3 regions of the Mesorhizobium sp. M7A.F.Ca.MR.148.00.0.0 genome follow, and region 1 is predicted to be linked to each of the others. Evidence: riboswitches for the same ligand, from Rfam matches in the RefSeq annotation. Region 1 holds a riboswitch; each other region holds the start of a gene.
What was found. Region 1 has a riboswitch for thiamine pyrophosphate ahead of EOB49_RS22295 (YkoF family thiamine/hydroxymethylpyrimidine-binding protein). Riboswitches for the same ligand answer to the same signal wherever they lie in the genome.

Region 1 (3,690 bases):
AGGATCGAGACGAATTCACCAGCGCCGACGCTAAGCGAAATATCGGCCAGCACGTCGAGCCCACCGAACGCCTTGCGCACATGCCGCAGTTCGAGCCGGTTCATCGCCGCGGCCTCTTCCCTGCGGTCTCCTGTCCGGCCCGCTCCCAGGGCATCGCAAGGCGCTGCAGCAGTACAGTCAACCCGAACAGGACAAGGGTCAGGGCAGCGCTGACACCGACGGCGGCCAGCACCAGATCGGGGCGGAAATTGTTCTTGGCGTTGAGCATGTAGATGCCCAGCCCCTTCGCGGCCCCCGCATATTCGGCGAAGATCGCGCCGACCACGGCGTAGGTGATGGAGATCCTCAAGCCAGCGAAGAAATAGGGCAGCGCCGAAGGCAGCCGTGCCAGCACGAAGATGCGCCAGCGCCCTGCCCCCATTGCGCGCAGCATTTGCCCGATCTCGGCCTCGGTCGACTCATAACCCTCGACCAATGCAACCAGCATCGGAAAGAAGGTAACCAGCGCCACCAGCATGATCTTGGGCGCCAGCCCGAAGCCGAACCAGAGCACCACCAGCGGCGCGATCGCCACCAGCGGCAAGGTCTGGCTGACGATTAAGACAGGAAACAGCGCACGCCGCAGCGGCTGGAAGAAGTCGACCAGCATCGACAGCACGAAGGCAGCGCTGAGCGAACAGGCAAAGCCGAGCAGCGTGGCGCCGATGGTCGGAATGGCGTTGTCGGCCAGCGCCTGGCGATTGAGCAGCGCTTGTTCGAAAACGCGCGACGGCGCCGGCAGTGTCGTCGGCCTGATGCCGGAATAGGTGGCATAAAGCTCCCACGCCAGCAGGAGCAAACCGACCGAGATCATGGCCGGTATTGCCTTGACAAGAAGGCTCGCGATCGGGCGCGAAGCGACTGATGATGTGGCCACGGGAGACAACCTTTGACGGCAGCGCGAAAGCGCGGCTGGTTCAGACAGCCGACGGGCTGTTGGCCGAGACCGTGACGTCGAGGGTTACGTGGCCGGCGCCTGGTCCGAAGCGGCAGAAGGCCTCGTCCAGCGCCGAAAAGATCGCACCGGCATCACCGCGCAGTTTCGTGCAGAAATGCTTGGAACGCTCATAGACGCCGGACTGCTTAAGAAAATCGATGCAGCCGTAGATCTCGTCCATGTGGTCGTCGGTGCCCATCACATAGAGCGAGAACTGCGCCGCCGCCGGCTGGCCGGTGGCAGCAGCATTGCGCACCGCCGCGATGGCCGCATCCTTGCGCGGGCCGAGTGGCCCGACAGGCCCGCCAAGTGCATCGGAGCGGCAGATCGGATCATCCGGCTCGCCAGGGCACCCGCGCGAGATGGTGGCCGACAACACGCAATGTTTGCCGCTGCGTGCCGCCGCCACGAAGAGGTCGCGCATGGCGGGAAACAACACTTCGGGCGGCCCGACCAGCAAGGTCGAGATGTCGTCGGTCTCGATCCTGAGCTTGTCGCGCCAGGGATCGAGCGCACCGAGCGCGCCAAGAATGACACCGACGAAATCGTCGGTCATGGGGTATAGGGAAATCTGTGCGCCTGAAAACATCGCCCGCCTCGCTCCGCTGGTATTACCCAGATCAGCTTCTAGGGTCTGTGGGCTTGCCGCCCCCGTCTCAGCCCCGACCGTACGGAGCACCCCTGTGGATGTGCGCCTTAAAGCATCATTCGAGTTCAAGGGAAAGCCGTTTTTTCAGAGCACTGCGCCAAAAGCATTGCGCCAGTCACGGTGCGCCTGAGCGGAATTTTGTCGGGAACCTTCGCCGCCGCGACCGGTTGTCCCCACAGTCGCAACGCGATCACTTTCGTAGAAAACAAGCGACGACTTCACAGAAATGGAGACAAACCATGTTCATGAAAATCCTCGCAGCTTCGGTTCTCACCATTGGTCTGGCCACGTCAGCCATGGCGCAAAGCGCCGGCAGCAACAACGCAGATGGAAGCGGCAGCGGCAAATCGGTGACGGTTGAGCCGAACACGCCGGCTTCACCGAATACGGTCGAGCCGGACACTGTCGACCCGGGCACGACCAACAGCACGACTGGCACGGTAGGGGACATGAATTCGAACGCGGATCAGAATTGCCCGACCAACCCGCAAGGCGCGCAGACGGACGCCGATGGTAACGCGACGGCGGCAACGGTAAACGATAATAATTGTGGCAAGTAACCGTACACGGATGAAGACGCTGGGCATCGCCCAGCGGCTTCATCCATTTCTCTGGTCCGCAGCACTCGTTTTGCCGAACAGCCGGATTTGTGGAGCGGGTTTTCCGGCGGGCGGGCGCAAAAACAGGTGTTTTGAATTGAGCAGCCGTTTGAGCACTCTACCGTAAGTAAAATACAGGACCCGACCGTTGGCGAGATCGAATTCCACTGTTCCCCACCGCCTGACCGGAGCCTTTCCTGTGCAAGGCCCCAGCCTTCTGATCTGGAATCCCAGCCTGACTTTGCGCGTTCCGATTTCAAGATAGATGCCTGGCAGAAGGCCGAGCACATGCCATAGCCGTACAACATGCTCGACCGACATGGCCGGCGAGATTATCAGGTGGCTGGGCTGAAGCCGTGCCCAGACGAAGTCGCCTTTCGGCTGCGGCATTCCTGACAACAGCCCCCGGCAGTAGGCCGGCACCGCCTCGCTCACCAGAATCCGCATAGCGGTTGCCGTGCTGTCGACCAAGGCTTCTCTCGAGGTCCAGTCAGCTTCGGAAAACGGCACCTGCCCGAGAATGTCACCCTCGTCAAAACCGGCGGACATCTTGTGGAGCGTGACGCCGCCATGAGCCGCACACCGGCCGTCCACGGCCAAGCGCTGGGTCGGATGTGGCCCTCGATAGTCGGGGAGCAGCGCCGGGTGGAGGTTGACCCCGCCTTTGGAAAAATGGCCAAGAACCTCTTGAGGGATCAAGACAGGCAAAGTGTAGCAGACCAGCACATCGGCGCGGAGGTCAGACAATTGGCGACCAAGCGCATTCCAATCGTAAGGGCGGCCAAATTCGATCAACTTGACAGGCGTGTTACCGACAAACCGCCTGAGCAGCAGCTTGCGTTGAAGCCTTCGTCGGAAATTGCCGATGCTGAAACCGGTGGGACGACGCCGGAACCCAGGCACGATGATCGCGCCAATTGCATTTCCAGCCTCTAGCCAGCCGGCGAGCAGAGGCCCCGTATGGTTAGAGATATCGAGGACAAAAACGGCTGTGATCGGCTCCGAGTGATCGGTCGATTCGATCGGCCTCATCTTCGGCGGCTCAAACGGGCCGACAGATCAGGGCGAGCTTGTCAGGTCGGCTGAGTGGAAGGCGATGCCAAGGCAGTGACAACCGAAAGACGCTCGCGTTTTACAAACACTGGCTTTTCGTAGATTTTCTTCACGGCCCGTCTCCCGAAATCAACTCTTCCTGCGCAATTGGACCGCGATACGGCAGGCTGTCAACCACCTGACCGTGTTTGCCTACCGCATCCGCATTCGCCGTTGACGAAGGCGTTCGAAGAGCGCTCGGACGTTGTGAAAGCTCAATGGCCGACGCGACACGGTGCGCTGACTGAAAGGGGTTTGGATGCGATGACCTGCTCGACGACACCGTCGAGCAGCAATGCAGGGCAAATCGCAGTTGCGAATCTACGAAACCGCCGTCTCGCGAACCGGCAGCTTCCAGCCTGGCCTGACGAAGT
Region 2 (3,690 bases), on a different contig from region 1:
CAGCTGCGCAGGATTGCTGAGATCTACGGCGAACGCGATCATCTCATGGACGAGATAGCTGTATATCTGCGGTCGATCGGACGCCATGTCGAGGTTGAGCCGAAGACAGGTGTTTCCTGATGGCCGCGATCGATCGCGTTCCGTAGTCGCCATTTCTATTGGGTAACGAGCAGCCGTCTTCCAACCTCTGAAACAAAAAAGAGGTGACCCCCAAAGGCCGCTCTCGAGACCGCAAGTCTGAGCCGCTAACGCATTGCGATAACCAGGCTGTCCGAACTGGGCGTCGATGCCTTCCTCGACCAGGTCGCGGTAGGCGGCGATCTCATCTACCGCATGCATAGCCAAGCCAGAGAAGTTTTCGGCAGCGGAATTCTCGGTCGCTTCCCCTTTTATGACTAGAGGGTGCGGCCGATCCGGCCGCGACGATCTCGCAGGGATTGCCATATACGGCAACACGAACACCGGCGGATCAATACTCGGATAATGGCGGCCGGCTATGTAGCGATCGATCGCGCACCAACATATCAATGCAATAGCTTAGTTGCTTTCAAAGGCGGGTCTCTACGAACTGCAAGCAAGCTAAACGATTGCGTCAACTCTTCCTCGCAGAGCGAAAACTCCGCGCCCACGCGATTTCTCTGCTGGAACAGCGGCACATCCTCAGCGCCAGGACACGGCCGCCGCCGTCGGGTTTTACGAAGCCGGTGATTGCATAAGTTGCCCGCAAGATATCATTGGTATCGGGAACGCCGCCGATGCCGCATCCTGAATAGAGCGGCCGCTTGCACCTGCCAGCCCGACGACCAGATCATATCTGCAACTCCATCTACCTGGACGTGGTGCAAATCACCTCGCTGAAGCCGCAAATCGTCGCCTTCGACCAGGATAACCACATCCGTGACCGCCTGAGCTACTCGGTCGATCTCGACGCACATGGCCGATACAGTTTTTCCATCCTTCACGAAGCGAATGAGACTTTGGCCATTCCAGCCCTGGTCTACGGGGCGTGACTTGTCCCCGATGCATGCGCGAGCTCTCCGCTCGGCCGGCCGCCGGACGTCGCCACCGGCCGAAGGCGCCCGAAGGCGCCCGAAGGCGCTTGACAAAGCAGCACCGGCCCATTCAACTTGAGGCATTCACCAGGGGAGTCCCGGTAAGGGGCTGAGATACTGCTGGCTTTCGCGGCGCAGTGACCCGTTGAACCTGATCCAGTTCATACTGGCGTAGGGACGGTGCAAGCGCTTTGCGGGAGTTTACGCCCGAGGTCCTGCTGCAGCAGGTCTACAGAAGCGTCTTTTCATCCTTCCGGCACAGAACTGGGTCTCCAATGCATGAGCAAAGGAGCCTCACGATGAATGCCCTCACCCCCGCCGTGTCGACGGGACCACTGCCCGCCTCGCGGAAAATCCACAAGCCCGGCGTCCTCTACCCGCAGATCAGGGTGCCGATGCGCGAGATTTCCGTCCATCCGACGGCCGGCGAACCGCCCGTCACCGTCTACGATCCGTCCGGCCCCTACACCGATCCATCGGTCGAAACCAGCATCGAAAAAGGCCTTGCCCGGCTTCGCCACGAATGGGTCACGGCGCGTTGCGATGTCGAAGCCTATGACGGCCGCCACGTCCGGCCGGAAGACAATGGATTCGCCACCGGCGAGCGCCTGACACCGGAATTTCCGATACGCAATCGGCCGCTCAAGGCCAAGCAGGGCAAGGCGGTGACCCAACTTGCCTATGCGCGCGCCGGCATCATCACGCCAGAAATGGAGTTCGTAGCCATCCGCGAGAATCTCGGCCGCGAGGTGATGCGCGGCAAGCTGCAACGCGGCGGCGAAGCCTTCGGCGCGGCGATCCCAGATTTCGTCACACCCGAATTCGTGCGCGACGAGGTGGCGCGCGGACGCGCAATCATTCCCGCCAACATCAATCATCCCGAGAGCGAGCCGATGATCATCGGTCGCAATTTTCTGGTCAAGATCAACGCCAACATCGGCAACTCGGCTGTCACATCATCGATGGCCGAAGAGGTCGAAAAAATGGTCTGGGCGATCCGCTGGGGCGCGGACACGGTGATGGACCTGTCGACCGGCCGCAACATCCATAACATCCGCGACTGGATCGTGCGCAATGCGCCGATGCCGATCGGTACGGTGCCGCTCTATCAGGCGCTGGAAAAGGTCAACGGCATCGCCGAGGATCTGAACTGGGAGGTCTACCGCGACACGCTGATCGAGCAGGCCGAGCAAGGCGTCGACTATTTCACCATCCACGCCGGCGTGCGGCTGCACTACATACCGCTGACCGTCGACCGGGTCACGGGCATCGTCTCGCGCGGCGGCTCGATCATGGCCAAATGGTGCCTGCACCATCACCGGGAGAGCTTCCTCTACGAGCATTTCGCGGAGATATGCGACATCTGCCGCGCCTATGATGTCTCCTTCTCGCTCGGCGACGGCCTTCGTCCCGGCTCGATCGCCGACGCCAATGACGCGGCGCAATTCGCCGAGCTGGAAACGCTGGGCGAGCTGACGAAAATCGCCTGGGCCAAGGATTGCCAGGTGATGATCGAAGGCCCCGGTCACGTGCCTATGCATAAGATCAAGGAGAACATGGACAAGCAGCTCGCTGTCTGCGGCGAGGCACCGTTCTATACGCTTGGACCGCTGACGACCGACATCGCGCCGGGTTACGACCATATCACCTCAGGCATTGGGGCGGCGATGATCGGCTGGTTCGGCACCGCCATGCTCTGCTACGTCACGCCGAAGGAACATCTCGGCCTTCCCGATCGCAACGATGTCAAGATTGGCGTGATCACCTACAAGATAGCCGCCCATGCCGCCGACCTGGCGAAGGGTCATCCGGCTGCTAAACTCAGGGATGATGCCCTTTCCCGCGCTCGCTTCGAGTTCCGCTGGGAAGACCAGTTCAACCTGTCGCTCGACCCCGAAACCGCGCGCTCCTTCCACGACCAGACCTTGCCCAAGGAGGCGCACAAGCTGGCACATTTCTGTTCGATGTGCGGGCCGAAATTCTGCTCCATGCGCATTTCCCACGACATCCGTGCCGAGGCCCAGAAGGAGGGCATGGCGGCAATGGCGGCGAAATACCGCGAGGGCGGCGATCTCTACATGCCAGCTGACGAGACTGGCGTACCGGTCGTGCCAGAGGCTCCCAAACCATCATGAGGGTGCTCGTCAAAGGGGCCGGCGTTGCCGGCCTCACCGTCGCTTTCGAACTCGCCGCCCGCGGCGCGACGGTTACAGTCGCCGAGATGCGGCATGGCCTTGGCGGCAACGCGTCGTGGTTCGCCGGCGGCATGCTGGCGCCATGGAGCGAGCGCGAAAGCGCGGAGCAGCCGGTGCTGGATCTCGGACGCGACGCTGCCGACTGGTGGGATGCGGTGCTGTCGGGTCAGGTGACACGGGCCGGGACATTGGTCGTGGCCGCGCCGCGTGATGCCGGTGAGCTTGACCGGTTCGCCAGTCGCACGTCAGGGCATCGGCGCGTCGATGAAAACGAAATTGCGCTCCTGGAACCCGACCTCGCCGGCCGCTTCCGGCGTGGATTGCTCTTCCCCGACGAGGCTCACCTCGACCCACGCCAGGCGATGGCGGCACTTCATGACAAGCTTGCGACCATGGGTGTCAAATTCCACTTCGGCTGCGACGCCCGGCCTGTTTCGGGTTTC
Region 3 (3,690 bases), on a different contig from region 1:
GTTCAGCGCCAGTGCCCGCCGCGCCATGGTCAGCGCCAGCGACAGCATCACCGAGAGCAGTGCCGACAGGAAGGCCAGCACCACGCTGGTCAGCGTTGCCTGCCGGACAGTGGCCTCACCGGCCAACCGGCCGAGATCCGCACCCAACCCGGTCATCACCGTTGCCGCCATCGGCCCAACGACGAACAGCAGCGCCAGGATGATGAGTAGCGCGTTCAACCAGGTCTCGCTCCGATGGACTGAGAGATACCGACGTTGCGCGACCGGCAAATTGGTGTCGCCGACCACATTGGCGCCCAGGCGCGTCAGGGCCAGCACAACGATAAAGGTCAGGGCAATCTGCAACAGCGTCAGTGTAACGGCCCGCGCGGGATCGAAATCAAAGCGCAGCGCCTGGTAGATGCCGACCTCCAGCGTCGTCGCGGCCGGCCCGCCGCCGAGCGTCAGCACGATCGTGAAGGATGTGATGCAGAGCATGAACACAAGCCCGGCGACGCCGGGCAGTGCGGCGCGCAGCGTTGGCCATTCGATCAGCCGGAACGCCGGCCGCGCCGCCATGCCGAGTTGGCTCGCCAACCGCCATTGGTCGGCCGGTATGGTCTGCAGCGCCTCGAGGAACAGCCGCGTCGCCAGCGGCAGGTTGAAGAAGACATGGGCGACGAGGATGCCGGACAGGCCATAGATACCCGGCCAGCTTCCGCCGCCGATCAGGGCAAGCACGCCGGCGAAATAGCCGGCACGGCCATAAAGCGCCAGAATGCCGAGCGCTGCGACAATAGCCGGCAGCGCCAACGGCACGGCGAAGATCTGCAGGATGAAGGCGCGGCCGAAGAAACGTGGATGTCGCGACAGAGCCCGCGCCACGAACAGCGCCGGGATGGCCGAAAGCAGCGTCGAGAGCGCCGCTTGCCAGAGCGTGAAGCGAATGACGCGAAGCAGATAGGGATCGAAGGCTGCCCAGGCGCCCGAGAAATCATGGGCGCCCTCGAAAAGCAGGCCGGCAAACGCGCCGCCGATCAGCAGCGCGATCGCGGCAAGCGCGACAATGCCGGCGCTGACGCGGGGATCGGCTGGATGGCGCGTACGCATCTCGCGCTATCCAACCCTGCGACGGGTATTGATCGAGGGGAATATCTGGCGAAGGCCGAGCCCACCCCCCTCTGTCCTACCGGACATCTCCCCCTCAAGGGGGGAGATTGCGCACTCAGCCGCCTTCGCTATTCTCAAGAGTGGCAGGACTAAGAGAGGCGATAAAGCTGCCGATATCCCCCCCTGAGGGGGAGATGGCCGGCAGGCCAGAGGGGGGCGGCTTGGCGCAAACATGCGACGCGGCTCGCGCCCTACTTGCTCATCACCGCAAGCCATTCATCGACCCAGGCCTTGCGATTGGCAGCGACCTCTTGCGGGCTGAACAGCAAGGTCTTGGTCGGCTTGACCAGTTTATCAAAGGCCGGATTGAGCGGCTTGTCGGTCTTGCCGGCCGGGAACATCCAGTTGGTCTCGGGAATGGCATCCTGGAACTTAGGCCCGGTCATGAAGGCCATAAACTTGGCCGCCAGCGGATTCTTGGCTCCCGTCGTGGTGATACCCGCCACCTCGATCTGCAGATACTCGCCCTCCTCGAAGGAGGCCGCCTGGTAGCGCCCGGTGTTCTCGGCGATCATGTGATAGGCCGGCGACGTCGTGTAGGACAGCACCATCGGCGCCTCGCCCTTGGTGAACAGCCCATAGGCCTCGCTCCAGCCCGGCGTCACGGTCAGCACCTTCGGCTTGAGCTTGGCCCAGGCCTCCGGCGCCTTGTCGCCATAAACCGACTTGACCCACAGAAGCAGGCCGAGACCCGGCGTCGAGGTGCGCGGGTCCTGGATGACGATCTTGTCGTCGGCACCGCCCTCGACCAGCTCTTTCAGGCTTTTCGGCGGGTTCGTCAGCTTCTCGGTGTCGTAAACGACAGCGAAATAGCCGTAATCAAAGGGGACAAAAGTATCGTCGCTCCAGCCACCCGGCACGTTGACATCAGTTACGCCGCCATGCGGCGCGAACAAGCCTGACGCCTTGGCATCGGCGGTGAGATTGGTGTCGAGGCCAAGCACGATATCGGCCTTCGTCGATGCGCCTTCCAATCTGACGCGGTTGAGCAGCGCGACGCCGTCGGCGACCGAGACGAACTCGACATCGCAGCCGCATTCGGCCTCGAACGCCTTCTTCACCACGGGACCCGGACCCCAGTCGGCGGTAAAACTCTCATAGGTGTAGACGGTGAGCTTGTCCTTGGCCAAGGCCGGTCCGGACAAGGCCACGACCGTTGCTGAAACAAGAGCGTATAAAAGCGTGCGCATCGGCGCCTCCTTCGTTCGAATTGAAAGGAATTGAGGCGTCGGACTGTCCGAAACGTCTAATCCCTCCGCCGGTACAAACCGGATCAGGTTCAGCGGGTTGGCGAGACTGCCTCTCAGCCGGTCCGCGAAGATCGCGTCCGGCACCCCGTTAGAGCGTTTCGACACATAGGCCGGGCCGATCCGCCACGCAAGTGGGAGTTTGCCGCCTTCCGTTTCCCGTGCCGGGCTGGTAAGGGCCACACGATATGAGCACATTCACCATCCTGCTTGGCGGCGATCTCATCCGCACGCCACGGCTCGACCGCCAGGCCGAAGGCTCCCGCGTCATCGCCGCCGACGCCGGCATAGGCCATGCGCAGTTGCTGGGCCTCGTGCCGGAGCTGTGGGTGGGTGATTTCGATTCCGTGCCGGCGAACCTGCCGGACGATCTCGCTTCCGTGCCGCGCCGGACCTTCCCGGCGGAAAAGGATCAGACCGATGGCGAACTGGCCATCGCCGCAGCACTCGAGCGCGGCGCGACCCGGCTGGTGCTCGCCGGTGCTTTCGGCGGCAAGCGCGCCGACCACGCTTTCCTGCATCTGGCGCTTGCCTTGCGCCTGGCCGAAGCAGGGACCGATGTGCTCCTGACCAGCGGCGCCCAGGAAGGCATTCCCCTGCTGCGCGGAATGGCCGGCTTCGACTATGCCGACGGCACGCTGTTTTCGGTGCTCGGCTTTTCCGAGCTTGCCGGGTTGACCGTCACCGGCGCCAAATGGCCGCTGAACCACGTCAAGGTGGCCTTCGGTTCGTCGCTGACCATTTCCAACGAGGTCAAGGGCCGCCTCGAAATCGCGCTCGGCCATGGCCGCGCGATGCTGCTCGCTCATCCCTATCCCTTACCTGAAAGCTGACATGGCCCCGCCCCTTCTCAACCTCGACGGGATAAAACTGACCTTCGGCGGCACGCCGCTGCTCGATGGCGCCGCCTTGACGGCTTCGGCCGGCGACAAGATCGCACTGGTCGGCCGCAACGGGTCGGGCAAGTCGACCCTGCTGAAGATCGCCGCCGGCCTGATCGAGCCGCAGGACGGTGAGGTGTTCCGCCAGCCTTCGGCAACTGTCCGCTATTTGCCGCAGATGCCCGACATGGAGGGCTTTGCCACTGTCCGCGCCTATGTCGAGGCCGGGCTTGGCCCTGCCGACGATCCCTACCGCGCCAGCTATCTGATGGAGCATCTCGGACTGTCGGGTGAGGAACGTCCGAACGATCTGTCGGGCGGCGAGGCGAGGCGTGCTGCCCTTGCCCGCGTCATGGCGCCGGAGCCAGACATCCTGCTGCTCGATGAGCCGACCAACCATCTCGACCTCTCGG

Region 2: it holds a riboswitch for thiamine pyrophosphate, as region 1 does, so the genes downstream of both, thiC (phosphomethylpyrimidine synthase ThiC) here and EOB49_RS22295 (YkoF family thiamine/hydroxymethylpyrimidine-binding protein) in region 1, are expected to answer to the same signal.
Region 3: it holds a riboswitch for thiamine pyrophosphate, as region 1 does, so the genes downstream of both, thiB (thiamine ABC transporter substrate binding subunit) here and EOB49_RS22295 (YkoF family thiamine/hydroxymethylpyrimidine-binding protein) in region 1, are expected to answer to the same signal.

The regions. Positions count from the first base shown of each region.
Region 1 is NZ_RZTB01000070.1:9,710-13,399, forward strand. Features, by position in the region: gene EOB49_RS22285 (ABC transporter ATP-binding protein) at 1-104, opposite strand, end outside; gene EOB49_RS22290 (ABC transporter permease) at 101-853, opposite strand; gene EOB49_RS22295 (YkoF family thiamine/hydroxymethylpyrimidine-binding protein) at 957-1,565, opposite strand; TPP riboswitch at 1,556-1,669, opposite strand; gene EOB49_RS22300 (hypothetical protein) at 1,865-2,185, shown strand; gene EOB49_RS22305 (formyltransferase family protein) at 2,225-3,256, opposite strand; gene msrA (peptide-methionine (S)-S-oxide reductase MsrA) at 3,638-3,690, opposite strand, start outside.
Region 2 is NZ_RZTB01000015.1:27,375-31,064, forward strand. Features, by position in the region: gene EOB49_RS08315 (hypothetical protein) at 1-120, shown strand, start outside; gene EOB49_RS08320 (hypothetical protein) at 783-1,010, shown strand; TPP riboswitch at 1,132-1,248, shown strand; gene thiC (phosphomethylpyrimidine synthase ThiC) at 1,352-3,187, shown strand; gene thiO (glycine oxidase ThiO) at 3,184-3,690, shown strand, end outside.
Region 3 is NZ_RZTB01000014.1:46,764-50,453, reverse strand. Features, by position in the region: gene thiP (thiamine/thiamine pyrophosphate ABC transporter permease) at 1-1,089, opposite strand, end outside; gene thiB (thiamine ABC transporter substrate binding subunit) at 1,341-2,339, opposite strand; TPP riboswitch at 2,383-2,497, opposite strand; gene EOB49_RS08025 (thiamine diphosphokinase) at 2,585-3,229, shown strand; gene EOB49_RS08020 (ABC-F family ATP-binding cassette domain-containing protein) at 3,231-3,690, shown strand, end outside.